Regions from separate parts of the Glaciecola petra genome, predicted to be linked through region 2. Evidence: predicted binding sites of a transcription regulator. Region 2 holds the regulator's gene; each other region holds the start of a gene.

Region 1 (10,481 bases), on a different contig from region 2:
AAGTACCCCGTGCATGAAATTACAATAGCAGGCAATTTACGAGATATGTTCAAAAACATCGTGGCAATAGGGAAACAAAAAGAAACCAGAGGGGCTTTGCAAACGGGGTCTATATTAATTGAGAACATGCAAATAGCAGGAAGTTAATCTTCTTCTTATACTGATTCAACGCAAAACGGCCGCTAAAAAATTAGCGGCCGTTTTTACTTTTTTTAGCTACGTATGGTATTTGTTAGTCTACTGACCCACAAAACCGATAACCTTCACCATGGATAGTCACAATCAATTCTTCGTCATTTGGTTCAGACTCAAAGTGCTTTCTAATGCGTCTAATCGTAACGTCGACAGTTCTGTCATTAGGTCTTAATTCACGTCCAGTCATTTCCATGATTAGTTGTTCACGTGTAAGTATTTTACCTGGATTACTTAAAAATAAGTGTAAAGCTCTAAATTCGCTACGTGGTAATCTGAATTCGTTGGACGTTGGTGAGATAAGGCTACGAGAATCCCCATCAAGCGTCCAACCATTAAACTTGACCTTGCTCGGCAAATCATCATCTTCAGCAGCATTTGTTGTTCTTGACAGTAAGTTGCGCGCGCGTATTGTTAATTCACGAGGGTTAAACGGTTTAGTTAAGTAATCGTCTGCACCAATTTCTAACCCAAGGATTCGATCAACGTCATTATCGCGGCCAGTTAAGAAAATTAAACCCACATTTTTACGATTACGCACTTCGCGTGCTAGTATCAAACCGTTTTTACCGGGGAGATTGATATCCATAATTACGATATCAATTTGGTTATTTTCGAAGAAGTCATGCATTTCTTCGCCATTTTCGGCTTCAAAGACATTATATCCTTCTGCTTCAAATAGACTTTTAAGTGTTGTACGTGTGACGATTTCGTCTTCTACTATCAATATATTAGGGGTTTGCATTTTTCTCTTCTACTTTGTAATCAATGGGTTTTGTGTAGTACTTGCCTCTCAAAACGATTTATATTAAAAAGCGTTTTTTTATATTTAATGTTTTTAAAATCCGTCATATCTTGCAAATTTGACAAAAAGTGCTTTAAAAACACAATTTTAGTTCATGTTTCATGACTTAAATACTGCACTACCTTCAGTATACAAAAAAATACACACTTGAAAAGTATCTTTTGGCTTTCAATCAAAAATAATATCTTTGTCAATGTAAAAAACTTACTCGATATCTATTTTAATCTCTAACAAAGTGGGAAGCGAGCTAATAGTGTGGATTTTTCTTTTGTGTGGTACCAATCGTTAATTACTAAATCACAATACGTAGACTCCACTTCGCCAAAGTCAGTATCGATATTTTGTTTAATTAATTTGTATAGCTTTATTGGTAGTCGTGTTGGTTGTTTAAATCTCACCATGGTGCAATGTGCGCTTTGAATGCTATAACGACTGTCGATTGTGTGTTCTAAGTCGCTAGCATTAAAGTGTATTCTCAAATTTTTTCTTACCTCAGCTAACAAATCGTTCATTGCAAAACCACGCAATAAAATACAGCTTGAGGAAATCGTTATTCCTTTAAACATAATGTTAATGGCTTCGGTTTTTTGAGTCGTTTTTATTGCATCGTTAATGGCACTTTGTATGACTTGAACATACTGGTTTAAGTTAAAAACATTAAATTCAAAATGCTCTCGACATGTCACTAACGACAATAGAGTTACGTGCAAACTCTCTGTTTGAGACATATGTTGGTTAGGATCAAGCTGATGAAACGTTTGATAAAACTCTTTAATGTTAGACATTAGGGTAGGATTTTCATTTAGTCGCAGTATTAAACTTATACCCATACGTGAGTCTGGTTTACCCATTAAATATGGGTCAAATTCGAGCATGTTTTGCTTCAATTTGAGTGCATTTTCGTGCCACAGTTGGTCGTATAGTTTGTTTTCTTGCATACTTTTTTATTCTTATTGATTATTGCTTTTGAAAACATTTTGGGTGCGTGCGCCAAACGCTCCCTTTTATATCCCAATCAGCTTCTTTTCAGGCAAGTTAATCACAATATAAACACAAATCTATCACAACGGGAATTATTATCTATTTGTATGGGTCCAGCTCTATGACTTTGAATCTGTTCGTGTATTCCCGGAGAAGCAAATGGTAAATAAAAAAAGCACTTTAAAAACACCTTGCAGCAAAATAGCAATTATGATGACCGCATGCGCTATCGTTGGCGGTTGTGCGTCAGCAAATACTCGTTATGAGCAGTTGAATGCTCATTTGGACAATAGCATTAATTGCGACACTGCCAATGAGCAAATACAAGAGTTAGAAGCAAACAGGATTTCTAGTACAGAAGAGTTTGCTAATGGCGTTGCAAGTGTACTGCCAACTTCTATTGTGTTCAATTTGATCGCGGGTGAATATACGAATAGGGCTAAAATCGCGTCGGGGAAATATAATGATGAGCTAAGAGCGCGCATAACATTAATCAAAACTACTTGCTTATTAGGTGAAACCAATACAAGTGCAAGCAAAGCTGATGATACTGCGGAATTAATAGCCTTGCGTTGAGTATAGAATGCGAATTTACATTATTTTAGGCTAGACCACTGTTCAAATGAGTTGCACAGGTATTCGTTGATTTTAAGCTTGGCGCAATAATTGCTCGTTTCTAGTATTAAATCAGTATTTGCGCGTTATCTTCAATATTTATCGCGTAATTGCGCAAAGAGAGTGCAAATGCCCCTTAATGTTTCACCAAATTGGTCTAATCCAAGTTCGATATTGGGCTTTATATTTGCTGTTATGTGTTATGCATTGTTATTGGGCTTTAGTCCAAGTGTGCTTTCAACACTGCCGTCTCAGAATGCACTAAAAGTTATCGTCGACAATACAATCCAAGATCGTTGCGATAGTTGCCACAATGATTATGATTTTACTACTAATTGGTCGGTAAGTGATATCGATGTCAACGATATTGAACAGGGAAAAAATCAACACCTCTGGGAAGCAATATTAAAATCTGTAGCCTTGGGCGATATGCCTCCAGCTGATAAAAAACCTTTAGATACCCAAAAGAAAGCTTCATTGTTATATTGGCTTGAGACTTCTTTAGACCACTACAGCGAGCAAAACCCCAATCCAGGTCGAGCTACCATTAGGCGATTGAATCGCAATGAATATGCTAATTCGGTCAGAGATTTACTCGCCTTAGACATCGATATTAGCCAGAGTTTACCGGGCGATGATTCGGGCTATGGGTTTGATAATAACGCCGATGTATTAGGTGTATCAACGACCCTACTAGAAAGGTATATATCAATTGCCGGCAAGCTTAGCCGCCAAGCAACAGGGGTAGTTGGCGATACGGCGAGTAAAAAAAATTATCTTATACCCAAAGACGGGCCGGTAAAAAATAGTGGCGTTCCTTCTTTCAATCTTCGTATGCACGACGACTTGCCCTTAGATTCGAGAGGCGGCGGTAGTGTTGATTTTTATGCGCCTATTGCCGGCAAGTATGAAATAGCTGGATTTATCAATGCAAACACAAATAATGAAGTCGACCGTTTAGATATACATCGACATAGTTATACACTATCTCTACCAGCGGGTAACCACGAAATAGGCATGACTTTTCGCAAAGAGTTAGCCCTTAGCGAACATGTGCCAACAGTTAGAGAAGGAACTAGCTATGTAGTGCTGCCTGATAGAGAGCCTACAGAGCTAGATTTAGATTTTATTGTTGATGGCAGTCGCGTACATACAAAAAAAGTGCCGTCGTATCATATGTCTGCGCGATTTTCGCAAGCTGCTTTTTTACGCGATGTACTTGAAATAGAAATAATTGGACCTCTTGAAAAACTGGATGAGGGACAAACAGCAAATGTTGAAAATAGCGCTAACACTACGCCTAGCTATAGCAAAATATTTAGCTGCTATCCAAAGACTTTGTCAACAATTGAGCAAAGCGTTAAATCCGAATTGAGTTGTGCAAAACAGATTATTGCAAGCCTCGTTGAGCAAGCTTATCGCCGGCCAATTGATGAAGCTGACATTGAACCTTTGATGGGAATTTTTAAACAGACAAGAAGAGATTTGGACTTTAAAGCAAGTATTGCAACTACTATCCAGGCCTTATTAGTTTCGCCAAGCTTTTTGTATTTGCAAGAGCATACTCCCAAAGATATCGCACCTGGCAGTGTATACAAAATTAACGATTATGAATTTGCTGCAAGACTAGCACTCTTTTTATGGAGTAGCTTGCCCGATCAAGAACTAAGCGAATTAGCAAAAAATGGCAGCTTAAGAGAACCTGCTATTATTCGTCAGCAGATCAAGCGCATGCTAGCATCTGAAAAGTCGAAAGCATTGACAGACAATTTTGCGGGTCAATGGTTGTACCTTCGTAACTTGCCGCGCCATTTTCCAGATGTATTTGAATTCCCAAACTTTGATATCCCTCTTAAACAAGCAATCAAACGTGAAACTGAGTTATTTTTCACGCGTATTTTAAAAGATAACTTATCAATTTTTGATTTTCTTAATGCTAATTATAGCTATCTTAATGAACGACTAGCTGCTCATTACGGCATAGAAGGGGTCAAAGGTCATGCTTTTCGAAAGGTGTTTTTTGGAGAAAACTCAAATAGAGGAGGGTTGTTAGGGCAAGCCAGTATTTTAACCTTGACGTCAAACCCCAATCATACCTCTCCTGTAAAACGGGGCAAATGGATATTAGATAACCTGCTTGCGGCAACGCCTCCCCCGCCACCGCCAGATGTCCCTTCATTGATCGCCGAACATGATGGCGTTGCCCTGAGTGCAAAAGAACAACTGGCTAGACATCGAGAAGACCCAGTGTGTGCATCATGCCATGTGCGCATGGATCCATTGGGTTTAGCCTTAGAAAAATACGATGCGGTAGGTGCATTTAGAACTGTTTATGCCAAACAAATAATTGATACTAATGCACAAATGCCAGACGGTACGGTTTTTGACGGCCTTCCTGGTTTACATAGTGTTTTGTGGGATAGGCGAGAGCGTTTTGCTCAAGCATTTATTGACCGCATCATGACCTACGCACTTGGCAGAGGCCTAAAAGCATTTGATAAGCCGACAATACGGCAAGTAGCGAGGCAGGCTAGTTTAGAAAATTATCAGATCCATAGCATTATCGAAGCTGTTGTTACTAGTATTCCATTTAATTATAAAAAGGCGCCGGAGGAGGCTAGCGATGAAGAACGACAAATTGCTCAAGCACGATAATAAACGGTCATCACGGCGACTATTATTAAAAGGTCTTGGCGCTGCTGTAGCGCTTCCAATAATGGAATCCTTGTTGCCATCAGCTATGGCTAAATCTATTCAAGACCGCCCCAAACGAATGACGGTATTTTATTCGCCCAATGGGGTCAGAATGCAAAGTTACACACCTAAAAGAGTAGGTGCAAACTACGAAGCAACAGCTATTTTACGGCCACTCGAAAAAGTTCGTGACAAACATGTTGTGATATCGGGATTAGCACATTATCAGGCTAGTGCTTTTGATGCGCCGCCAGCAGGCCATGGCAGAAGTTGTCCTGCATTTTTAACCGGAGCGCATGCAAAAGCGACTGAAGGCGCTGATATATATTGCGGCATTTCTGCAGACCAAGTAGCCGCCAAGTATTTTGCTAAGGACACGCAACTTGCATCCTTAGAATTGGGTATTGAACCGCCTAGTTTGTTGGGTAGTTGCGATATAAATTATAGTTGTACTTACACCAACACTATTTCTTGGCGAAGTCCAACTCAAGCTTTACCTGCTATGGTTACGCCGAGTGATGTATTTGAACATTTATTTGGTAGTGGTAATAAAATCGACGAAAAAGATCGTCAAATGCGCTTGGCACATAAATCGAGCATTCTTGATTTTATTAATGAAGACGCAAAAAGGGTAAATAAAAAACTAGGGATAAATGATCGTCATAAAATGGGGCAATTTTTTGAATCCATTCGTGATGTAGAACGTCGAATCGTTAAGGCACGAGAAACTACGATTGCTATGAATTTAGATGGCTTTTCTGTGCCTGCTAATATTCCCAGCGATTATGAAGAGCATGTAAAAATTATGCTAGACCTTCAAATGCTAGCCTTGCAAACCGATATGACTCGAGTGAGTACTTTCATGCTCGGACGTGAGCTTAGTAATCATGCCTACAATAATTTAGGTATCCCAGATGGACATCACGCGCTTAGCCATCACGCTAATGATCCTGAAAAAATTAATAAGCTTGTGAGCATAAACGCTTATCACAATCAGTTGTTTGCAGATTATCTTGAAAAAATGGCGAATATTTCTGATGGCGAGTCAAATTTGCTCGACAATACCTTTGTTGTAAGAGGCGCTTGTATTGGAGAATCTAATGATCATGATCATATGGATCTTCCGATAATCTTGGCCGGTGGAGGAATTAAAGGTAATCGACACATCGCAAGCACAAAAGATACTCCTATGTGTAACCTTTTATTGTCTGTTTTACAGCAAATGGGCGTTCCTACAAATAAGTTTGGCGATAGCACTGAGCCCTTGGCTAATTTGTTAACCTAAGGTTTTTATTGAAGAGGAAAGTAATGGTAAAAAAAATCATGGCTATATTTTTGGTGATAAGCCTTATTGCTTGTACAAGTGAATCTGCACTTAACTCTGTGGGATCAAGTTTAGATGAACAAGAACATCAACGCTTGCTGCTAAAAACAAAGCGCGCTATTTTAAATTTAGATCGTTCTTTACTTGAAAGCCTTGTTACACAAATTGATGTAAATCGATTGCTACCAGATAAGTCAAGTTTGCTTGCATGGGCAACAGAAACACAAGATCCAATCTTAGTAAATATCATCCTTGAAAATGGCGCAAATGTACAAAATGCAGACGGCAATCGTTTTAGTCCCTTAATTCAAGCATGCAGATACGGAAATACTGAAATTATCCTGGCGCTTCTCACCAAAGGAGCTAGCCCCAATATTTCTATAGATGATGGTACCAACGCATTTCATTTATGTGCTGGATCTGCTTCAACCGAAGTGCTTGAATACATGATCAACGTGGGCGCCGACATAAACGCAAAAAACGATAAAGGACAAACTGCCTTGATGTGGTCTGCTAATGCGGGGAACGTTGAAAACCTAAATTATCTTGTAAATATTGGCGCTGACATCAACGAGCAAAGCAAACAAGGTTACAGTGTCCTATTTTTTGCCATTAAGAGTCAAAATTTACCCGTGGTAAAAACGGCAGTTGCACTCGGTGCTAATTTGTTTGCCAAAGCTAAAGATGGCACGACGGCAATGCAGCTAGGTGTATATACAAAAAATTATGCTTTTTTAACTTGGATTGCTGGTGAGCTCAATTCATTCATGAATGAGGATGAAGTTAAGCAAGTCATAACTGCCTTCGATCGCAATGGCCAGCAACTTATACATGCTGCAGTACAGGCTAATCAAGCAGACCTAGTTAAAGCGCTTTTAGTTTTAGGTGCCGACATTAACCAACGAAGTGAACCTTCAAAACTGAAATGGCGCTACGAAGCAAATTTTAAAACAGAAGATTACGTACCACCTCAACTTACAGCAATTGAAATTGCCAAACAGCAGAAACTAGAGCAAATGATGGCGATAATGACTAATTGATATTTTTTTATAGCATCTTGGATGTTTTAGAAAAACGCAAATCGATTATGTCGCTCTAACGTAGATAAACCTTCTCGTATTCTTTGGCAGCGGCTTCCCATGTAAAACGCGTATTCATTCCCTCTTTAATGAGTTCCTTAATACGAGCAGGGGATTCGTTATAAATGAGTAAAGCACGTCTAAGTGTCGCCAACAGAGCTTCTGATTCCGGTTTGTCAAAGGCAAAACCATTTGCATTGGGTAAGCTATAATCAATTACTGTGTCAGCCAGTCCACCTACGTTTCTGACAATAGGCAAAGTACCATATGCTAAGCTATACATTTGGTTTAACCCGCAAGGTTCGAATTCGGAGGGCATCAAGAAGAAGTCAGCGCCCGCTTCTATTAAGTGCGTAAAGTCTGGTCTGAAATCTTCAACAAAACTAAATTTTTCTGGGTGGGCCTGACTTATTTCACGTAAATGTGAAGTGATGGTTTTGTCGCCTGTCCCCATAATTACTAATTGTACTTTGTGCTCGAGCAATTCAGACAAAATTGGCATGATGAAGTCAAATCCTTTTTGTCGAGTCGCACGACAAACCATGCCTATGACAGGTATAGATTTGACAACGGGCAAACCCGATTCCTTTTGCAAAGCGGCCTTACAAGTGCTCTTTCCAGACAATTCATTTGCCGTGTAATTTTGCGGCAATATGCTATCAGTCTCAGGGTCCCATTGGGTGTAATCGCAGCCGTTTAATACGCCACTTACTTTAAAGGGAGCTTGGTTGATAACGTCGCAAATACCATGACTACCAATGACACTAAAAATTTCTTTTGCATAAGTAGGGCTTACAGCACACACCTTGTTTGAAAACATAATCCCGGTTTTCAACATATTCAGGTCATCGTTATCAATATAGACCTTTTGTATGTCTTCATGATCTAGTAGTGATATTTTATGAAGTTTTTCAATCCCCTGAAAAGCTGCATTATGCAGTGTGATGACGCTTTTAGTTTGAGCAAAAAAATCTGCCTGAGCCACTAAATTGTGCCTGTGTAAATATCCACTGTGCATAAAGTAGGGTGCCATAGAGGTATGCCAATCATTGCAATGGAGCACATCAGGAGCGAAGTTGATGTTAGCGCTTACACACAATGCAGAAATTGAAAATAAAGAGAATCTTTGAGCATTTGATGCTAATTCATTATCGCCGTAGGGCGTGTCTGCTTGCGAAAAATAAGGGTGATCAATCAAGTAAGTTTTTATGCCATGAAAATCAAGTTCCTTTACGCCAAATGAAAAATTTTGATGATTAATATGTATAACTTGTTCGGGCATGGCATCAACTAAAGAAAAACTATCAGCAACTTGCTTATAATTTGGCAATACCAAAACGACTTCATGACCCAAGTTTTTTAGTGCAATAGGCAAAGCCTTTCCAACATCTGCTAAACCACCTGTTTTAATAATGTCTTCGACTTCTGATATGACAAAAAGAATTTTCATTTTTTAGACTTTTCCACTTGATAAACCCGATATTTAGGGGTGGCGTTAAGTTCTTGAAATTTGCCATAAACCTGTTGTAATGCATCAGGGTAAGGTAAAAATCTGTTCGCAACCAACACCATCTTAGCATAGGGTTTACATAGGCTAAACGACGCTTTTATAAAGTTTTGTGTAATACTATAATCATTTTGTATACCTGCATGGAAAGGCGGGTTAGACACAATTAGATTATACGATTTTATAGGTTTTAACATGCCGTCTTTGGGGACTATATCTAAAGTCGCAAAAGACGTATCTATGTTGTTCAACTGCGCTGTTTTTTGGCTACAATAAATTGCTAAAGCTGATACATCGCTCATACTAATTTTTAGCACATTCCCAATGTTTTCGCTTTCATCATCAGGGGTTTCTATTGTGTGACTATTTTTAGGGAATTTTGCAGCAAAATAAACAGCCATAACCTTCGCGACATAAACACCAATCAGCCCAGTGCCACAGGCAAAGTCATATACATGGCTGCTGCGTTTTAGTGCCGCTTCTTTTAAGAGCCAAGTTGGGCTCAATTCACTAAGTAGTAAGTCTGTACCAGGATCTAATTGTTTATGACCAAAAACCCCTGGCAAAGAAAAGACTTTAATACTGGTGTCGTGAATATTGTAGCTGCGTATTTCGCTGTATTTGTCTACATTGAAATCGGGTAAAGGTTTTTCAAGGGTAAGTGCATACAACCCACAGTGCTTTGCACTATCTATTTTATTTACGTGTTGACCGAATTTTTCGAGTAATTTAGAGACAGATTTTACACCTGCTTTGTTTTCCCCAATTATTAATATACTGCCATTATCTTTAACGAGGGCTGCAGCGTTTTCAATGAGCATTACTAATTGCTGTTTAGCTTTAGGTAAATAAATGACAACCCCGTCGAGTCTTGATGTGCCGGTATCGTCAATATCAGCAAGCGAAAAACTGGCAGCAAAAACTTGCTTATTTTTAGTTTGCTGTAAGCAAGATTCATAGTCGTTGTACATTTGATGCAAACCGACAATATTATCATTATTTATTTGCTCAAAAATAAACGCTTCAGTTGGGTTAATAAAAGCCCATTTGCCTTGTTCAAAATGTTCTTTGTTGCGCAGTAAAACTTGACTTGATGATGACAACACTAGCTTACTCGCTTATAAATAATGTCCCAAACACCATGACCTAATTTTTGGCCGCGTACTTCAAACTTGGTAATTGGCCGATAAGCAGGCCTTTCAACATAGTCTTTCGTCGGCGAGGTGTTTTCAAATAGTGTGGCTTGTTGCATAACCTCAAGCATGTGTTCTGCATAAGGCTGCC
Region 2 (10,481 bases):
ACTCAAAGCATTTAATACAAAAGACGGATATGGCATAAAGGCCCTAGCAAGTTGCGGCATCCAAACGGCAGTGATTACTGGCCGACAGTCAAACATTGTCGAAAAGAGAATGCAATCACTCAACGTGAATTACATTATTCAGGGGCGCGAAGATAAAAATACCGCAATGATTGAATTAATGGAAGTAAGTGGGTTTAAAGCTTATCAAATAGCGAGTATGGGCGATGATATGCCAGATTTAGGCTTATTTGCTCACAGTGCAATAAAAGCAAGCGTAAATGATGCGCACCCAATGGTAAAAAGGGAAGCAAACTACATCACAAGTTTAGGCGGTGGCAAGGGCGCAGTTAGAGAGTTTTGTGATTTGTTTTTGCAAGTAAATAACAAATTAGAATTTAGTCATGGTGCAAGCTTATGAACCGAATAGGATGGAGTATTGCGCTAATTTTCTCAGCGGTGTTAGCACTTTATTTACCCACACTATTGGAACCAGAGGACGCATTAAATGAAAACAATAGAGATGGTTCACTTATTCCCAATTACAAAGCAGTGAACTTAAATAGCAAATTGTATGACAAAGAGGGTAAGCTAAGCCATCAAATGGCTGCAGAACAAATGGAGCATTATGAAGAGTTAGGCTTTGCCGTGTTCACCAACCCTGTTTATACGCTTTATTTAGATTCGGGTGAGCCATGGCAAGTAACCGCCAATGAAGCAACCTTGCACGACAATAATCGCATTCAGTTAGAAAAGAATGTTAAGATTGTGAATCTGCGCACCGAAGAGTATGTGCGTGAAATCAACACCGAGTATATAGAAATAAATTTGCAAAATAAGACCTTAATGTCCGATCAGATCGTCGAAATAAGCGGACTTGATTATTCTGTAGTAAGTGTCGGTTTATTTGGGGATTTAACAACCCAACAATACGAGTTAAAAGATCATGTACAAACACAATTTAAGCCTAGCTTGTAAAATAATCGCGACATCTGTCTTGTTAGCTTCAATTCAGGTGGCGCACGCCATGCAAAATCAACAAAGCACGGCTCAAGATGAAAGTGCTACAGCCTCAAAAGTCGATGCCATCAGTACTGACTTTAACTTACCTGTTACCTTAGTATCGAATAGTCAAACACTCGATGGCAAAAAGAAAACCTCTATATTTATTGATAATGTAGTGATTAGACAAGGTAGCTTGGAAATATTGGCACAACGAGTAGAAGCCGATGCGGCCGCCGGTAAAGGCAAAGAAATCATTATGGCCAGCGGCAACCCTGCCAGCTATAAACAACGCTTAGAAGACGGTACTATGGTTGAAGCACGAGCTAACGAAATAGTATACGAAGTCGGAGCTCGTACAATATCACTCAAAGGTGTGGCATCTATTGTACAAAACGAAATTCAGGTTACTGGTGATTCCATCGTTTTTGATATGGCAAAGGAACAAATTCTCGCATCTAGTACAGCAGATAGCAGCGGCCCAGTTACCACTGTACTGAGCCCTGGTGCATTTTCAAATAGTACACCCTCAGATAAAAGTAAAGAGAATGAAAACGAGGAAGACGAATAGTCGTGAACAGTACACTTTGCGCAAAAAACTTAGCAAAATCATATAAATCGAGACAAGTCGTTAGAGACGTTAGTATTGAAGTCTCCACTGGCCAAATTGTTGGTTTACTTGGTCCTAATGGCGCGGGTAAAACAACGACCTTTTATATGATCGTAGGCTTGGTTCCCTTAGACAAAGGTAATATTTTTATAGATCAAATAAATGTGAGCATGCAACCAATGCACGAACGCGCCAGGCAAGGTATTGGTTATTTACCACAAGAAGCATCCATTTTTAGGAAATTGAGTGTTTATGAAAACCTGATGGCTATTTTGCAAACACGCAAAGATATTTCAAATAACCAGAGGGAACAAATAGCCGACGAATTACTCGACGACTTTAATATCAATCATATACGTAATAATTTGGGCATGAGCTTGTCTGGTGGCGAAAGAAGACGGGTGGAAATAGCAAGAGCGCTTGCAGCCAACCCTAAATTTATTTTACTAGACGAACCATTTGCAGGTGTTGACCCAATTTCTGTAAATGATATAAAGAAGATAATATACCAATTAAAAGAGCGCGGTATAGGAGTACTGATCACTGACCATAATGTCAAAGAAACCCTAGATGTATGTGAAACAGCCTATATTGTTAGTCATGGCGAATTAATTGCTTCTGGAAATGCGCAAGAAGTACTATCAAATCAAACAGTAAGAGATGTATACTTAGGTGAGCAATTTTCTTTGTAGTTATTTTGAGTAAACTTTATTCGATTATTTAAATAATCATGCAAAAGAATGGACGGTGTTTGTCGATGTAGTAATTGAGGAACACTTAATATAAGTACATTAAAAGAATATGTTATATTGAGAATAAGCAAGGCGATACGAGACTGTTAAACAAATTAATTTTATAGGTGATTATAGCTAATATGTGTGAATCGTTTGTAGTGATAGGAATGTAATGAAACCTTCTTTACAGCTTAAATTTAGTCAACAGCTAACAATGACGCCACAGTTGCAGCAGGCGATTAAGTTGTTGCAACTCTCCACATTAGACTTACAACAAGAAATTCAAGAAGCCCTCGATTCTAACCCCTTGTTAGAGTCACTCGAAAACGAGAGTCGTGATGACCGCAACCAAAGCGAATCCGATTCTGAAACAGCGGGCGCGTCGGCAAGTGCATCAGAAAATACCGAAACACAAATCAATGGCGAGAAAGATGGCTCTGATCAAATGGACAGTCATGAGGCTTTAGAAAATAAAGAATTGCCCGACGACCTGCCAGTAGATACCTCTTGGGACGAATACCTAGGCTCCAGTTCAGCGCCTACTAAAATGGTGGGCACCAATCCCGATGACGATTTTATTTATCAAGGTGAAACTGTTGAGAGCATTCAAGACCATCTAATGTGGCAAACAGAAATGACCCACTTTAGTGAAACAGATAAATCTATCGCCATCGCTATTATTGATTCAGTGGATGAATCAGGTTACCTGACAGTGAGTGCAGAAGAGATACTAGAGAGCTTAGATGACGCCGAAATTGAACTTGACGAAGTAGAATGCGTGCTCAAACGAATTCAACGTTTTGACCCAGTAGGCGCTGCAGCTCGCTCGGTACAAGAATGCTTGTTAGTACAATTGCAACAGTTTGACGAGAATACACCATGGTTGGAACAAGCACGCTCTTTAATTGAAGAACATAGCGATTTAATTAGCAGCAAAGACTACCGTACGTTGATGCGTAAAACACGGCTTAAAGAAGACCAATTACGCGAAGTCATGCGTTTACTAAAAACCCTAAATCCCCGTCCTGGTAGCGTTGTTTCTGCGAGAGAACCTGAATATGTCATACCCGATGTCAACGTTTACAAGAAAAAAGGAATTTGGACGGTAGAATTAAATAATGAAGCATTGCCGGCTTTATCCGTAAACGAAACTTACGCTCAGTTGTCAAAAACGACAAAAAATCCGAACGATTCTCAATATATCAAGTCTCACTTACAAGAGGCAAAATGGTTTATAAAGAGTTTAGAAAGTCGTAACGAAACATTACTCAAAGTGTCGCATTGTATTGTCGCAAAGCAACGAGAATTTTTTGAGCAAGGTCCAGAAAAAATGCAGCCCATGGTACTCAATGATGTTGCTGAAATGGTAGATATGCACGAGTCGACCATTTCTCGAGTCACCACACAAAAATATATGCATACCCCTAGGGGAATATTTGAGCTGAAATACTTTTTCTCTTCTCATGTGTCAACAGACTCAGGTGAAAACTGTTCGTCTACTGCTATTAGAGCCTTTATTAAGAAAATGGTCGCTGACGAACCATCCCATAAACCATTAAGTGACAGCAAAATTGCACAAATGCTCGCTGAGCAAGGCATAAACGTTGCTAGGCGAACAATTGCAAAATATCGGGAGTCTTTAAACATTCCCCCTTCCAATCAGCGAAAAAGTCTCGTGTAAACGAGCAAAAGAGGATTATTTATATGCAAATTAACCTGACAGGTCATCATGTAGAAATCACCGATTCATTACGCAACTATGTTGATACAAAGTTTGAAAAATTAGAGAGGCACTTTGATCATATCAACAACGTACATGTAATTTTAAACATCGAGAAATTGAGTCAAAAAGCTGAAGCTACAATGCATTTAAACGGTGGTGAAGTTTTCGCCAACAATGAACATACCGATATGTATGCAGCCATTGACGGCTTGATAGACAAGCTAGACCGACAGGTTATTAAGCATAAAGAAAAGTTAAAACGACATTAACTAGAGCGACTCAAATGCCAGCTCTATACTTTTAAGCTCCTTTAAGAATAAACGATATACTAACCATCGTTAAGAAATATCAATGATAATAAACGACATCATTTCACTCGACCGGACTCAATGTTCGGTTGAGTGCAACAGTAAGAAACGCATCTTTGAAATCATTTCTCAAATTGCTGTGAAACAATCTCCTGAATTAGACCAACTTGAAGTGTTAAGTAGCTTAATTAGCCGCGAAAAAATGGGCAGTACTGGCATAGGCAATGGCATCGCGTTACCGCATGGCAGGATAAAAGGCCTGGCCAATATGATAGCTGTAATTGTGACAAGCAATCACCCAATTGAATTTGATGCCATAGATGGTCATCCAGTCGATATCTTCTTTGCTATCTTGGTACCAGACGAGCAAACAGACCAACATTTACAAGCGCTTTCAGGTATCGCGCGCAAATTAAGTAATAAAGATATTGTAAAAGCCATCCGAAAAGCAGAAACTAAAAACCAAATAGTGGCAGCTTTGGCATAATAAACATCATGAAACTGTTAATAATAAGTGGGCGTTCAGGTTCTGGAAAGTCAATCGCTTTAAGAGCTTTAGAAGACTTGAGCTATTATTGTGTTGATAATATTCCGGTTTCACTCTTGCCCACGCTAACACATACAGTAGTTGAACAGCACGAGCTTGTTGCGGTTAGTATTGATGTTAGAAACATGCCCGAAACAGAAAATGAAATTAGTGAGTTACTCGAATATCTCCCTGAATTTTGGGATATCACTATTATATTTTTAGACGCCAGCGATGACGTACTGATTAAGCGTTATAGTGAAACTCGGCGACTACACCCTCTTTTTAAACAAAGTAACTCCTTGATTGATGCTATTAGCGCCGAGCAAGAAATTCTGGTTCCTGTAGCTGAGAAAGCCGACCTTCATATCAATACTGATCAATTATCAGTCCACGATTTAGCCGAACTAGTTAGAGAACGTGTTTTGGGTAAAAAAAGCTCTGATTTGGTCATTGTATTCGAATCATTTGGATTTAAATATGGCCTGCCAAAAGACAGTGACTATGTATTTGATGTCCGCTTTTTGCCCAATCCACATTGGGAACCTGACTTACGCCCTTTAACCGGCTTAGATGGACCCGTCGAGCTATTTTTATCTGGGCAACCCCTGGTAATGAAGCTCATTTGGCAAGTACAAAGCTTTGTCACAACTTGGCTACCACATTTGGAGCGCAATAACAGAAGCTATGTCACTATTGCTATTGGATGTACGGGTGGGCAACATAGGTCAGTTTATGTGGCACAGGCCCTCTATGAAGCTTTTAAAAATAGTCATGGTGATGCACAAGTTAAGCACAGAGAATTAAAACGAATTACACCCAAAATAGAAAACACGCCTAGTACTCAAAATCTGCTTAATGACGATACCACTGTAAGCAATTTTAAACCTATCAATAATAACGACTAAAAATGTGACAAAAAGCGTGAAGATTACTAAAACCTTAACCATTCTCAATAAGCTTGGTTTGCATGCGAGAGCAGCCACTAAACTCGTGGAACTTGCTTCAAAGTATCAAAGTGACATTATTATTTCGCAAGATGACCAAGCAGCACCGGCAAATAGTGTGATTGCTTTATTGATGCTGGGCAGTGGAAAAGGTAAACAAGTAACGGTTGAATGCAGTGGGGTGGATGCTGAAAACGCAATGTCTGAAATCGAAAATCTAATCGCCAATAAATTCGACGAAGGTGAATAAGCCACTGAATTAACAAGAATTCACTGAATTATTGACGACTTAGTGTTATACTATTTAGCCAAATTTCCATGTTTATGGTTACTGTTGGGTTTAATCCAATGTCAGAAATTATCGACAATTCAGATACACAAACACGCTTGTTATCTATCAACAGGTATCTAAACGCTGGTGCATTCGTGCGAGTGCGCAAGCTCCTGCACGATATTCCTGCTGGCGATGTTGCATTGTTGCTTGAATCTTCAGTCACTAAAACACGTGATGATTTATGGCAAATGCTAGATGCAGATTTTCATTCTGATGTGCTAGAAGAGCTCAGTGAAGACGTAAGAAACGGCATTATTGGCAAAATGATGCCTTCAAGTGTGGTCGATGCCCTTGAAGACATGGATACTGATGACTTAGCAGAGACTCTCAGTACCCTACCCGAAGATGTACTCAACAGTATTCTTAAGTCTATGGACACTCAAGACCGTTTGCGTGCTGAAAAAGCCTTGTCGTACGGCGAAGAAACTGCTGGTTTCATTATGAATACCGACACGATTACTCTTAGGCACGAGGTGTCGGTTGATGTTGTCATTCGATATCTTCGTTTAAAGTCGGAGTTACCGGAAAACACCGATACCTTATATGTAGTCAATCGCCAAGACTTATTAATCGGAACCGTTTCTTTAGCTCGACTACTCACCTCAAGCCCCGATGTGAGTGTTGAAGAAATTATGGATGATGAACCTATTTCTATAAAAGTAGACATGCAAGAAAGCGAAGTTGCTAGCATGTTTGAACGCTACGATTGGTTATCAGCACCAGTTGTAAACAATGAGGGTATTTTGCAAGGCCGAATCACCATAGATGATGTTGTAGACATCATCCGCGAAGACGCAGAACACTCAATGATGAGCATGGCTGGTTTAGATGACGAAGAAGATACGTTTGCGCCAGTAGGTCAATCGACTAAACGCCGTTCTGTTTGGTTAGGGGTAAATTTGATAACCGCCCTTTTGGCTGCCGCGGTAAGTGATATGTTTGAGGCAACGCTAAGTCAATTAGCTGTTTTAGCAATACTCAATACAATCGTGCCTAGTATGGGTGGCGTCGCCGGCAACCAAACCTTAACACTAGTCATAAGAGGCATGGCTTTGGGTCACGTTTCCACTACAAACTCTATTTGGTTAGTAAGAAAAGAGTTAGCCATCGGCTTTTTTAATGGACTCATTTGGGCAGCACTTATAGCTTCTGTTATTGCTATTTGGAAACAGGATTATATGCTGGGAGCGGTCATTGCATTTGCCATGATGATGAATATGATTGCAGCGGGGTTAGCAGGAGCAACTCTGCCAATTATTATGAAAAGAATGAAGATAGATCCTGCGCTAGCGGGTAGCGTTATCCTAACCACTATTACCGATGTCGTCGGTATTTTTGCCTTTTTAGGCACCGCCACCCTATTTCTAATTTAATCTTCAATTTTATTCTGATTAATCCACTCGTGTAAGGCAAGTACGTCTTGATCTATTGCTTGGTTAAGTTGTTCAACCCACTCATGCACATTTTCCCACCACGCGGGGTGATCACCTTGTTGAATAGAATTCGCCGTCGACTGCACTCGCGATAAGCCAACCGACCCTGCAGCTCCTTTAATTTTGTGTGCCTGAGAACATACTTCATCTTTGTCGTCGGCGGCTAAAGCGACATTTAATAGTTCCATATATTCGGGTATTTTTTGTTCAAAGACCTGTAGGCTAGCCGCAATCATACCTTCACCAATAGTTTCAACAAGCATGGTCAATAGGTCAGCATCCAAAACATCTTTTTCCACTTTACCAATTACTACAGGGCTCATCGCTTGTGGCTCATTTTCAATGCTTTCATCAACCAAAATATCATTGGCGAACAGTTCGTTAAATACGCGTATCATGCGGCTTTTCTTAACAGGCTTTGCAATAACATCGTCCATTCCATTGCGAATATATTCGTCATGCTTTTTAATCACATTAGCGGTTAGTGCAACAATGGGGGTACTTAATACTAAGTCAGCTTCTAATAGGGTTTTTGCCACATCAAATCCCGACATGTCGGGTAATTGAATATCGAGTAGTATTAAGTCGTAAGTGGTTTCTTTTACCATATCTATGGCTTCTTGACCGGTCATTGCTACCGATACATGCTGACCTAATTTTTCAAGTAAGGCTTTTGCTACCATTACATTCAATTCAATATCTTCTACTAATAATACATTAAGGCCGGTTACTCTTAACTCTTCCACATCGGGACTTTTGTTAGTCACAGTAACGGGAAGCTTAATCTCAAAACAAGTGCCTTCATTCAAAACACTGTTTACGTTGATTTCACCGCCCATCTTATCCACCATTTGCTTACAAATCGCTAAGCCAATACCTGTGCCGGTTGCGGCCTGAAAATCTTCTCTTTGTACTTGATAATACATAGCAAAAATCTTGTCTAATTGAGCACTTTCAATGCCTATTCCAGTGTCTTGGATGGTAAATGTAATTTCGGCTTGGCTTTCACTATGAATAACAGAACTCATTGTCAACGACACAGAACCTTTAGGTGTAAATTTTACTGCGTTAAACAACATATTCCATAGGACTTGTCGCAAACGAGTGCCGTCAGCCTCAAAAGTTACCGGTACCGGTTCGATCACTTTGTAATTAAATGTTAAACCTTTATCAGACGCTAGTAGCTTAATAATGCTCGATATTTCATTGATAAAACTCATCGTGGTAACAGTTTTTATTTGAATTTCTACTTTTTCACGATCAAGTTTATCCAAATCAATGATATCGTTAAAAATATTACCTAAGGTAATGGCACTTGCATATATGGTGCTGATCCATTCATGTTGTTCTTTATTTAGGTTCGTATCACGGAGCATTCGCGACAACCCTACTATGCCGTTTAGAGGAGTTCGTAATTCGTGAGATATCGTAGCAATAAATTTAGTCTTGTCTTTACTCGCTTGTTCAACTGCAAGCTGTGACTGTTTACGTTCGGTCATATCTCGACCAAACGCCAATAACCCCAGACGATGTCCGTCTTTATCGAAAAATGGCACTTTTCGCATCTCAAAATAGCGTCTTCTACCATCAGCAAATTTCAACCATAACTCTTCTGTAATAGGCGCATTTGTTTCCAATACTTCATGATCAGAGGCTGCTACCTGACTGGCCAGATCCTCTTCATATACTTCGTGAGGCGTTAGGCCTAGCAGTTCTTCTTCAGATCGCCCAACAAGATCTTCTGCCACTGTGTTGCAACCTGCAAACCGCCCTTCTTCGTTGCGGTAATAAATCAAATCGGGAGACGCATCGATGATAGACCTTGTCAGAGTTGACAAACGTCTAGCTTGTATTTCTTGTTCAGATTTTTCTTTGATTTCTTGTTCTAACTTGGCAAACATTGACTCCCGTTCGAGTTGGGCATTTTTGCGTTGCTCAATTTCGTAATTTAATTGCCGAATATTATTTTGTAGCTCGCGGTTAAGAATAACATCGTGACGCCGGAGTCTTTCGAGTTGCTCAACAGCTTCACCTAAATTAGTGCGCGAATGCTCTAATTGCTTAATTAATTCACTAAAGAAATAAAGGACCCAAGGAGCCGTTATTAACACTAGTACAATCGAACTGATAAAGTCTTCCGATTCAAATTCACGTCCTAACGCAATGCGCACACCAAAAGAGCCTGCAGTTGTAACAAATAAAGTAAACAATACAAAAAGAACACTAACTTTAATTGGACCAATTTTATCCACAAATTTTGCAAATTTTATGGCCCAAGATTCAGGTGGTGTTTTTATCAAAGTATGCTCCCGTTAAAACATTGGATAAATAACTGACGTATGATGGTTTTGTAAGAACAGCGCATGCTATCAGGATTTTAGCTTCCTCAAAAGAGACTTATTCTTTGAAGGACACTTTTAAATCAAAAAAATGCTTATTTATGCCAATACATTGCATCAAATTTGCAATATTGGTTGCGAAAACAACTAAATTTTACAGATGCTTAACGCTCGGCTAAAAAATTACTCTGAATAACAGTGTAAACGCGAAAAAAATAAATTATTAATAAACAATAAGTTATATGCCATTGATTTAATGAATGGCAATATTCGCCAAACTGATAATTGATTTCTGACCCATAAATATGTACCTTCAGTACCCCGCTTAGTGAAATGAATAAACATTCGATATGTAAAAAGGCATTAGACCGAGTATCGACAGTCAGCTAACGACATAATAATAATAAAATGAGGGGCTAACCATTAAACAGTGTTTTTACTTATTAGCCACCAAATACATTAACGCATATTTTGCACAACAATGCCTAAGGTTATCTGGGCGATAAATACCTGCGTGACGGCAACTAC
Region 3 (10,481 bases), on a different contig from region 2:
CGTCAAAGCCATTAATATCGACGTTGTTGACTACAGGAACATAAAACCCGCCCACGCGGTCAGCGTTAATCACTTGGCTATGGTCAACTCTTTCGCCCATTAGCACAGGAAAATGATTGAACAAAAAACCACTTGGACCAATATCTGGCGCATTCGTATTGGTTAAGATTACGCCATAATTTGTTAACTCAGACGCGCAGCTGTATATTGTTTGTTGACTGCTTGCGCCACAAGCGCTATGCAGCGGCACTACGCCGTCTCCCAAACCTCTCAAAAACCCATCTCCTGCACCTTCGCCCGTTCCAACAAATCGCAGTCGAGGTATGGCTTGAGCCTGTTGCGCGATATCTCTAGCGTTAGATGGTCTTAGGTCATGTAATACGCCCAAATTATTGGGTGTTGGTATAAAGCCAATGTATAAAGAAACAGCGGCTGTTACAGGAAGTGGCAAGATAAATGTGCCGTATGAAACAACTAAGGCTAAATCGGCAAGTTCAGTACCGCCACCTGCTCCAGCCATGTCTAGCACGGTTAGAATTTTTACTCTATTAGGATTAATGTCCCACTGACCCAAACGTGATATTGCGTCTCTAAGGACTAGGTCCCCAGTTGAGTGAGTGACAAAGACACACCCCTCTTGACATAAACCACTCTCTTCTATCTCTTGGAAATGCCTGCGCATTTGGTTTTTAATCTTACCCGAGACACGCTCACTACTGGACCAGTAAAAATGTCTATCAGCTCTGCTCGTCCAAAAATCATTAAAATAATCTTCAGACCGTCTTAATAAAACGGAATCAGAATTGGTTGGATTACTTAGGTCTTCACTGTCGAAACCATGGACTAAAATCACAGGTTTACCCGCTAATTCAGCATATGAAGTTGCACTGAATATGCATAGTAAAGCGATTAATAATTGACGCGATATTGTTTTTATTTTCATGTTAGTTGCCCCCAAGGCGCTTTAAAAAGTTTGCTCTTTCGTTTACGAGTTGGTTTTTATATTCTATGTCGATATAGCGGTCAAACTGATATCCAGAAACTTTGTACGTACTTGAACGACTGGTTCCTGGCACATCAAAATTTTCGTTTTCTTCGGCGCCGCGTTTTATTGTGAAGCCCACTAGTTCATAGGGACCTTCTGAATTACTCGCTTTAAGTGCGCCAATGTGAGCCTTAAGCACTAATTCGTTATTGATTGACGTCAACCTACTTTCTCCTTGTAGATTAATGAGTGCACGTTTAGATTTTGCGTCTATCAACAAGGCGCTCACAAAATAGTACCCTGGCTCTTCAACGTCGAAAATTAAAGGAATATCAAGGTGTTCTTCATTTGGATTTGCGTTACCAACATCTATAAGCGTAGCTGACGCTTGGGTATAGCGAAATACTAGTGCATTAGGGAAAACTTCGCCATTTATTTTAGCATTGATATTTAATGATATTTCACCCTTTAGAAAGTGATTGTCAAATTCAGCAAGATCTTGAGAAAGGCCAAAGGATGTTAGTGCTTGATTTCCGTTTTTAACAAAGGAAACATTGTACGTTTTTTGTGTCTCAATATTTACTAACTGACCAAAAATTTGTATCTCGTTCGTGCCATTTAGGCCACTAACATCGACTTGGGCTTGCAGTGTATCGCCATAAAAATATACTTTCTTGTCGAGCATTGCTGAAACAACTATCTCACTTCCAAATTGGTCCTTATAGGGAATAGAAGCAGCATTGGCTTGTGTGGTTTGTTCGCCATTAAAAATATATGTGTTTTGAATGGGAAGGGAATAGGGCGGATATTTGTTCATCTCTATAAATGAATTAGAAATAGCATCTATTTGCGCTTGTAAATGGTTTAGTTCTGCAGCGCTTTCATTTACCTGAATACTTTCTTTTGGAGCCTTTGTGGCCAATGCCACATCTTTTGTTGGTACATCCTTAACTAGATCAGATAAATCTTCTTGTTGCGTTTCTAAATCACTGCTTCCTACTACAAAGTAAAAAGCAAGTGCACTAATTAGCACCAGCGTAACAGTTACTAAAATGTGCTTTCGTTTCATGAATTTTCTCAATAAAGTTTTTATAAATAGTTAAAATATTAAAAAGCATTCACAGGCTTAATCACCGATTTAAATGTCAAAAGAATAATTTTAATGTCAAAATATACTGACCATTTATTTATGTATTCAAGATCGTATCTAATACGGTTGTTCATACATTCTAAGGTTTTTGTTTCACCTCGATAACCATTCACTTGTGCCCAGCCAGTAATTCCAGGTTTGACTTTAAAACGTAAATTGTATCGACGAATAAGAGCTTGATGTTCGTCGTCAAGTGCTAAAGGATGGGGCCTAGGCCCAACAATCGACATCCTGCCTTGTAAAACATTTATAAACTGAGGGAGCTCATCCACCGAATATTTGCGCATCCACTTGCCGTGTTTAGTTATTCTACTATCATTCTTTTGAGCTTGTTTAAATACTTGGTCTTCTGGGTTAGATTGCATAGTGCGGAATTTATAGATGATAAAACTCTTCCCGTCTAGACCGTAGCGTTTTTGCTTATAAATAATTGGACCTTTTGAATCCATTTTAATCAAGATTGCAAACAATAGAAGTGGTAAACCAATTACCAATAAAATAGCGCTAGAAATGAAGATATCCATTAGTCTTTTTATAAGGTTATTGTCGCCTAGAAGCGGAGTTTCAATAATACTGACTAGAGGTTGACCGTCTATACTATCCCAACTTGCTCTTAGTAAATCAAACGAGTAAAAATCAGGTGCATAATAGATAGCTACATTTGTTTGAGATAATTGGTCGATAAACATTTGGATACGTTTTTGTGCACTCATGGGGAGCGTGATATAAACAATGTCGACTTCGTTGCGCGCTATTTTTGATAATAGTACTTCAAATTGTTCATGTGAAAATGACTGGTCAAGTCTCGCGTCACGTTTCGTATTTCGAGCGTCAAAAAAGCCAACAAAATGCAAGCCCATCCATTTATTTGATTGGATAGATTTAAACAAGCTTTCACCAATTTCAGTATGCCCAACAATGGCGACTCTGCGAAAATTGTGTCCAACTTTACGCAGTGAATATGCGACCGTTCTTAAAACAAATCTGGAAATTGCCAAGCAAACAAAACTTACAGAGAACCAAAGCACCAAAATGTCAGAAGAAACCGGCATTTTTTGTTCAAATAAGTAGACTAGTGTGCTTATGCTAACAAAGGTACTGCCCCAATATAAGAATAGTTCGCCAATTTCTGAAAGTATAGGGGTTGTCCTGAATGAGCGGTAAAAAGACAAACTCATGGCGAAAGTAAGGAAAATAATAAGGGTTAAAGCGAGGGTAAACAAGTAGTCATTTGTTTCTTCAATTTCAAGAAAATAAAGCACTCCCTTGAAGCTACCAATGATGAAGAATAAGTCAAACAGTATAATTAAGATTATGAATAACGCGCCGTAGCGGTGAAGATAACCTTTATTAAATTGCACCGACATTAAAAAACTCCTTAACTACGCACGCAATAGTATGCAATTTAATTTGCGTGTTTCACACCTGTATGTCATGTATATAATGTAACGCGCAATCAACAGATAAACAATAGCAGAAATAATATACTTCAAACGCCAAATTAATAAAAACTCAGGTAGTGTAATTAATCAGAGTTAGTTTTTATTGCCGAGCTACATAATCGTTGGGTTGCACGTCGCCTAATAGGCTCCTGTCAGCAGCCTCAACAGTGGCGGTGTCGTTATATACTTGTCTGACTACAAGTGTGGTGGGGTGCAGTACAAATTGGCGATATTCTTGGCCAAAATTGTCGGTTATTTGTTTCACATTGAACAAGGTCAGTTGATCACCCTGTTGTACTTGGTGAGAACGCCCTAGGTTTATTTGCAACTGATTATTTGCTACGGCTAAAACTCGTCCCATGGTTGGTTGACAGATTGCAAACTCTTCTAAATCGGTTACACCTTGTTGGAGCATAGTTTTGATATTTTTGCCATATTGACTACGCCAAAATTTATCTGAAGCAACGTCTATGCTATCGGTAAATTGAAAATCCCAAGGCGCTTTGCTTTCATAGCTTTGTCTATATAGTTCTTCACCAGTAGCGCCGTCAACTAAACTAAGTGTAAAGTCGAAACTACGGATGCTGTTTTCAGTTTTAAAGGGATTAAAACCAGCTCTTTCATATCGGTCTACCGAAATATCGTTAAGCACCACATTGACAATGTACTGAGTATTTGTTTTATTCGCTAAGGCCTGAGATTCTCTTGGTACATTTGCCATATGCCAATCAAATACGTAAGGCGCAACGTGAGTTATTTCAACACTTGTGGTAATTTTGTCTATGAGGGATTGTAGTTTGAGCGCTGTGACTTTTCCGATATCTTGAATTTGTCCATCGGCAGCCTGAGCTTGAAACTGAACCGGAAAATAGGTCGTCGCAATCTTTTTTGTATAGTCAGCTGCACTGCATTGAGCATCTTGTGCAAATATGTCAGCTCTAATAGAAACTGTCACAAGTCCATCCTGATAAACTTCGTCGATTAATTGAATGGTATTCACTTCGCCATTAGCACGTATTTCTAAGTGTTCGTCCATTAGTAAACCATTCGTCATTTGAGACACACTTCTAACTGAAGCACCTGCAAACAAAAGTGCCTGTTTAATCGCTTCTTCGGTGGCTTCTTTGCGCGCGGCCTCTTTATTTCCATTAACTACGACTGCTTGCCCCGTTGCTGAAAACCACGCTGCGTTGCTGGTCGATGCAATCAACAACAGTCCACAGCTAATAACACTGAGTCTAATAAAAGAGAAACACCCTACTAATATGTTTAGAAAAAAAGGTTTGAGCAGTATTGGTCCATGTTGATGGTGTGCTTCAATTATTTTCATATACCGCCTCTAGTAAGGGTTTATTTAGCTGACTGCTTATTTACTCCAGTGTATTCAAGTTGTGTGCCAAATAGTCTTGCTGAATGAGCTTTGTTTTTAATTGTGATGCTTGTGGCACATGACTTGCTAAACATTTATTAGAACTAATCTCATGATTACAATCTTAAGGTATTTTTTATGCAAAAAAACAAACGTAGTGTGTTGTCTCGCCCAGGCAATCAAATGGCTAAAGCGAGTGTGTTATTGCTGGGTCTCACCTTGGGTGCTTGTGAGAGTTTAATTACAAAGCATGTTGAATGGGAGACCATAGAGCCAGAAAATTATCCAGTGCTTAACGCAGTTGGTTATGCCCCAATTAATGCGCAAATCGCAAGCGATGCTGCTAGTAAGCGACTGATGGCAATAAAAGCATCTAAATTAGATGCATACAGAGAACTTGCTGAGCAGGTGTATGGACAAAAAGTTGACGGTCAGCAAGAGCTGGCAAATTTAGTATTAACAAATAATGCCTTAAAGTCTTCTGTTGAAGGGGTAATTAGAGGCGCAAGAGTAGTGAAAACATATCCTGTAGGTGATGACACTTACGCAACTGAGCTTGAACTAGATATGGAAAAAGTACACGCGATATATTTATCAACCGCTCAACCTAAACGAATAAGAAAGATTTCGTACTATTAATAATAGTACACACGCTTATGTATATTTGACCAATAAATACCAAAAAATCACGCTTAATGCGTGATTTTTTTTGGTAAGGATTTATGTTTTATATAAAAAAAGACTTTGAACGTTATGCGCTTATGCCTTTAGTAGAACTATTGCCAGAAGCTCTGCCAGAGCGGTCGTAGGTCATCGATTCTTTCGCTCGTAATTCCATCATCAAATTACGCAAATGAACCAGCCTTAGCTGCCCCTGCTCAACAGATTTTGCATTGATTTGCGTTAGATATTTGCACTCAAACATAACTTGCTTGCATTCGTCTAGCATAGGTTCGCAGTTTTCACTGACGGCACCAGCACTCTCAGCGCGCTTGTATAGTGTTTCGACTGCTGAGTCTTGCGACTCAATATTGTCTAGCAAGACTTGCTTTTCGTTTAGTAACTGCATCAAGGTCTCAGGTTCGCGAGAGCTTATGAGATGTAGCTCTTTTTCAAGCAGCCCTTTTAAGCTTTTAAGAAGCTCAAGCTGTTTTGAAATTGCATTTTCAAGACTTGTTGTCATAGTTTATACTTTCACGCCAAATATTTGAGACTCTAAAGCGGCAATCTTTTTAGCAAGTGTTTCAGGGTTTACCTGATACTCACCGTTCGCTATCGCTTGTTTTATCCGGTCAACTTTTTCTTGATTAACCGGCGCTTCAGATCCTTTTTTCTGGACATTAGCCAACTGCTGAGCAGATTGAGTTAATGAAACAGAGTCCTGTTTAACAGGTGCTTGGCCGCTGCTATTTGCCCCTGCTTCACTAGTTACTCTTCCAGGTTGACTTTGAGCTTGCTGCCCTAATTTAGCGGCATCTAGCTGTGTTTTATTTGTATTGTTTACATTATTAATTGACATACATTCCTACCAATTGAATTACCTCTATGCAGGGTATCGACCCTTTGTCACGATTCTTTAGTGTTATTCGTAAATAATGTCAGAAAAATGCCGCTTATAATTTGAAGAGTAGACTTCTGACTATAAATCGGAACTTTTTGCTTACTAAACACCATGTAAATCCTCGCTACTATCGACTAAAGCAACCTTCATACCAACATTAGATATTAACCGATACTTCACTGGTACTCGTAACCCTTCCGTATACTGTTTTATCGGATGAAGTATTTTTTACCTGAATAGTATCGCCGAGAGTACCGTCCTGAAGCGCTACACCATAAACTCGGAGCGACAAACCGCCGCTAATGGCAGCAATTGTAATTCTGTCGCCTTTGCATACGTAACATAACATTCGACCGTCTATAATATTGCCTTCGCGCATTCTGCGCTTTACCCTTGCTCCTACGATGTCTTCTTTTTTGCTGAAAGTAGGGCCACGTAGTTTATTTTTGTCTATTTCAATAATTTTTAGGTTATTAGCTGCCAATAAAGTACCTGGATTTAAATTATCAGCACTCACAACTACTTTTTCCACAATCGCGACGGTAGCATTTGTGAATAAATACCAATTGTTGGATGCGCAAGAAAGTTTTACAGAAATATTGCTTTGATTTGCTTGCAGGCCTGCTGAACTTGCTTTGATAGGAACATTGCAATCCGGTATTTCAATCCGCTTGTCGATAGGCCTAACATTAATTTTTATCTGATCACTTTGGTAAGAGGCTGTTTGTTCATTTAAGTATTGCTTAACTGTGGCCTCAAGTTCAGCATGTTTTTTGCCACTTGCGTTGGCAAAAAAACAAATAAAAAAAGACGTAAAGAGTATGGCCTTTTTAGCCGATAAGGTTAGGGACTTGTTAGAATACATGCGTATTTCCTTTTCTATCAGTCGATTTATCATCTAGTTTGGATTTTAACGTCATTACTTTGGCGTTTTCCTAAAATGTTCAGGCCCATAGATGACAAAGAGTGTACTTAAAGGTAAGTACAGCAACATTCATGCCGAAAAAAGGTGGAAGGTCATGTCAGGTATTTTAGATTCAGTTAATCAACGTACTCAGCTCGTAGGGCAAAATAGGTTGGAGTTACTCCTGTTTAAATTGAGCTCTAGGCAACGTTTTGGTATTAATGTTTTTAAAGTGCGAGAGGTATTGCAATGCCCAGAGCTCACTTCCATTCCTAAGCTTAACCCTTATGTGAGAGGGGTCGCACATATTCGAGGTCAAACTATTTCTGTTATCGATTTATCAATGGCAACCGGTGACGAGCCGATCGAGAATCTGCAAACCGCCTTTATTATCATCGCAGAATATAATCGATCTGTGCAGGGATTTTTAGTTAGTTCGGTCGAACGAATCATTAATACTAATTGGGATGCAATACTTCCACCTCCAAAAGGTACTGGCAAAGCCAGTTACTTGACAGCTGTCACAGAGGTTGAAGACGAATTGATCGAAATATTGGATGTTGAAAAAATCTTAAACGAGATATCTCCCCTTAATACCGAAGTAAGTAGTGAAATTACCGATAATATTAATGTTGGTGACAATACCGAAAAACTCATTTTTATAGCTGACGATTCTTCTGTTGCTAGAAATCAGGTTAAAAAAGCGCTGTCTACTCTTGGTATGAAAATGGAACTAGCAAAAAATGGTTTAGAAGCCCTTGAGCGTTTAAAAGAAATCGCGGCAGAAACTGGTGATGTAACAGATACCGTCGGTTTATTAGTGTCTGATATTGAAATGCCAGAAATGGATGGATATACCTTAACAGCAGAAATCAAGAACACACCTGAATTAAAAAAGCTGAAAGTTGTTTTGCATACTTCGCTTAGTGGAGTATTTAATCAGGCAATGGTAACAAAAGTAGGCGCAGATGATTTTATTGCCAAATTCCATCCAGATGAATTAACCGCTGCAGTGCAAAAATGGTTATTAAAGACACCTGATATTATAGAGTAATAAATACATTGGATACGCCATTATCACCCAAAAGCTATGCTCTTTTTGCTGATTTTCTGCAAAAAAAATTAGGCATTGTGCTTGGTAATAATCGGCAATATTTAGTGAAAAGCCGCTTAAGTGGTTTATTGAAGAATTCAAATTGTGCTGATTATGATGCCCTTATTAGTAAATTGATTCAACAAAGCGACATCGCATTAACGAATGAAAGTCTTGAGTTAATGACAACCAACGAAACATTTTGGTTTAGAGACGCCTATCCATTTGACTTATTACAAGACAATATTTTGCCTCGATTGAGTGACAGTCAAAATACACTGAGAGTTTGGAGCAGTGCATGCTCTACCGGTCAAGAGCCTTATTCAATTGCAATGACGATCGCAAATTACCAAAAAAATAACCCAGGTCGATTTAGAAATGTCGAAATTGTGGCGAGTGATTTTAACAAACGTGTACTGACACAAGCTAAAATCGGTAGTTATCATGAAATGGCCCTAAGTAGAGGATTACCCGCATATTATCGGCAAGCGTTTTTTGAAAAAATTGACGATAAGCACATGCAGGTCAATGCGACTATTAAAAGCATGGTTAGATTCGAACAGGTCAACCTGCTCTCATCTTTCAAAGCATTAGGTAAGTTTGATGTTATTTTTTGTCGTAACGTCCTCATTTATTTTAACGGCAAACAAAAAACCGACATACTGCTAAAGTTTGCCGCTTGCATGTCTACAAATGCAGCATTAATGTTAGGAGCCGCCGAAACGATTGGTGGTGCAGAACGAGAGTTTACCATGAACTCAGAAAGAAAAGGCCTATATTATTCAAGGCTTTAGCTAGTATTCCTGCCTTATTTCCTTCCTCCTTTAGACCCCATTTACTGATTTTTTTTGAAAATGGCACAGCACTTGCTCATAGGTCCTGTGAAGAATGCATATTCATTCGTAAAGCAAAATAGCTGGGCGAATACAAATGCAGATTAATAGTTAGTGCAAGGTGCTTAACATGGCAATCGATTTAGACAGACTGGTAAATGTCCATCACGACGCTTTAAAGGTTCGTAGTCAGCGTATGGAAGTAATCTCAGGTAATTTGGCCAATGCAAATACTCCTGGGTATAAAACAAGGGACATAGACTTCCAATCGGCCATGAAAACAGCCAAGAGTATGCAATCGGGTGCACAACATAACAACAGTCAGTTAGTTAAAACCCATGAAAATCACTTAAGTGGCGTTAGTCAAATGCAATCTGAAATCGATTTTATTATCCCTAATCAACCGGATACCGGCGATGGTAATACTGTTGATGTGCAGCAGCAACGAAATGCCTTTCTGGAAACAGGTATGCGTTATGAAGCAGGTTTAATGTTATTGAACGGTAAGTTCAAAGGCATGAAAAAAGCGCTTAGCAGCGGAGGTCAATAATGAGTTTGTTTAATGTGATGAATATTTCTAGTACTGGTATGGCGGCAGAGTCTGTAAGGTTGAACACAACTGCAAGTAATATCGCCAATGCTAATACGGTCAGCAGTAGTTATGAAGAAACCTATAAAGCGCGTCACCCTGTTTTTGCTGCAGCACTAGACCAAGCAAATGCTGATCAAACTAAAGGTGTGGGTGTTAGCGTGTTGGGTATCGTTAATAGCACAGCGCCATTGCAAGTCGAATATTCGCCAGGCAATCCATTAGCCGATGAAAACGGCTATATTTACAAGCCCAATGTCAACATAGTTGAGCAAATGGCCGACATGTTATCGGCATCAAAGGGTTATGAAACAAACGTTCAGGTTGCTGATACTACCAAGCGGATCTTCCGTCGAGTATTGCAACTTGGCCAGAATTAATTGACATTAGGTTGAGGAAATAATTATGGATTTACTGCCTACTAATGGTCTTAACTCAACACTGTATTGGGAAACCGAAGACCCAGTGCCAGTTTCAGATGGAACTGAGCAACAATTAAAACAAGAAGACTTTTTTGCGCTGTTGACCGAACAACTTGCTAATCAGGATCCAACA

Evidence for each region. The regulator sigma-54, encoded in region 2, starts transcription at its own class of promoters, with help from an activator protein. The targets are predictions, from matches to a motif close to GTTGGCACGNNNNTNGNNT.
Region 1: a site for sigma-54 is predicted at 2,632-2,650, ahead of RM552_RS14635 (DUF1592 domain-containing protein). Genes of this name have one in related genera too.
Region 3: a site for sigma-54 is predicted at 5,018-5,036, ahead of RM552_RS02825 (LPP20 family lipoprotein). Genes of this name have one in related genera too.

The regions. Positions count from the first base shown of each region.
Region 1 is NZ_JAVRHX010000005.1:57,050-67,530, forward strand. Features, by position in the region: gene pmbA (metalloprotease PmbA) at 1-147, shown strand, start outside; gene arcA (two-component system response regulator ArcA) at 233-937, opposite strand; gene RM552_RS14625 (hypothetical protein) at 1,225-1,935, opposite strand; gene RM552_RS14630 (hypothetical protein) at 2,138-2,554, shown strand; gene RM552_RS14635 (DUF1592 domain-containing protein) at 2,723-5,248, shown strand; gene RM552_RS14640 (DUF1552 domain-containing protein) at 5,217-6,572, shown strand; gene RM552_RS14645 (ankyrin repeat domain-containing protein) at 6,596-7,651, shown strand; gene RM552_RS14650 (glycogen synthase) at 7,707-9,140, opposite strand; gene RM552_RS14655 (methyltransferase) at 9,137-10,303, opposite strand; gene trmB (tRNA (guanosine(46)-N7)-methyltransferase TrmB) at 10,303-10,481, opposite strand, start outside.
Region 2 is NZ_JAVRHX010000004.1:276,268-286,748, forward strand. Features, by position in the region: gene kdsC (3-deoxy-manno-octulosonate-8-phosphatase KdsC) at 1-418, shown strand, start outside; gene lptC (LPS export ABC transporter periplasmic protein LptC) at 415-975, shown strand; gene lptA (lipopolysaccharide transport periplasmic protein LptA) at 1,025-1,570, shown strand; gene lptB (LPS export ABC transporter ATP-binding protein) at 1,573-2,301, shown strand; gene RM552_RS14160 (RNA polymerase factor sigma-54) at 2,516-4,024, shown strand; gene hpf (ribosome hibernation promoting factor) at 4,048-4,335, shown strand; gene ptsN (PTS IIA-like nitrogen regulatory protein PtsN) at 4,418-4,861, shown strand; gene rapZ (RNase adapter RapZ) at 4,870-5,808, shown strand; gene RM552_RS14180 (HPr family phosphocarrier protein) at 5,825-6,097, shown strand; gene mgtE (magnesium transporter) at 6,196-7,554, shown strand; gene arcB (aerobic respiration two-component sensor histidine kinase ArcB) at 7,551-9,914, opposite strand.
Region 3 is NZ_JAVRHX010000001.1:636,955-647,435, forward strand. Features, by position in the region: gene RM552_RS02805 (hypothetical protein) at 1-943, opposite strand, end outside; gene RM552_RS02810 (hypothetical protein) at 945-2,054, opposite strand; gene RM552_RS02815 (undecaprenyl-phosphate glucose phosphotransferase) at 2,093-3,502, opposite strand; gene RM552_RS02820 (flagella assembly protein FlgT) at 3,678-4,907, opposite strand; gene RM552_RS02825 (LPP20 family lipoprotein) at 5,130-5,585, shown strand; gene flgN (flagellar export chaperone FlgN) at 5,698-6,129, opposite strand; gene flgM (flagellar biosynthesis anti-sigma factor FlgM) at 6,133-6,465, opposite strand; gene flgA (flagellar basal body P-ring formation chaperone FlgA) at 6,665-7,372, opposite strand; gene RM552_RS02845 (chemotaxis protein CheV) at 7,527-8,465, shown strand; gene RM552_RS02850 (CheR family methyltransferase) at 8,474-9,298, shown strand; gene flgB (flagellar basal body rod protein FlgB) at 9,468-9,887, shown strand; gene flgC (flagellar basal body rod protein FlgC) at 9,887-10,306, shown strand; gene RM552_RS02865 (flagellar hook assembly protein FlgD) at 10,332-10,481, shown strand, end outside.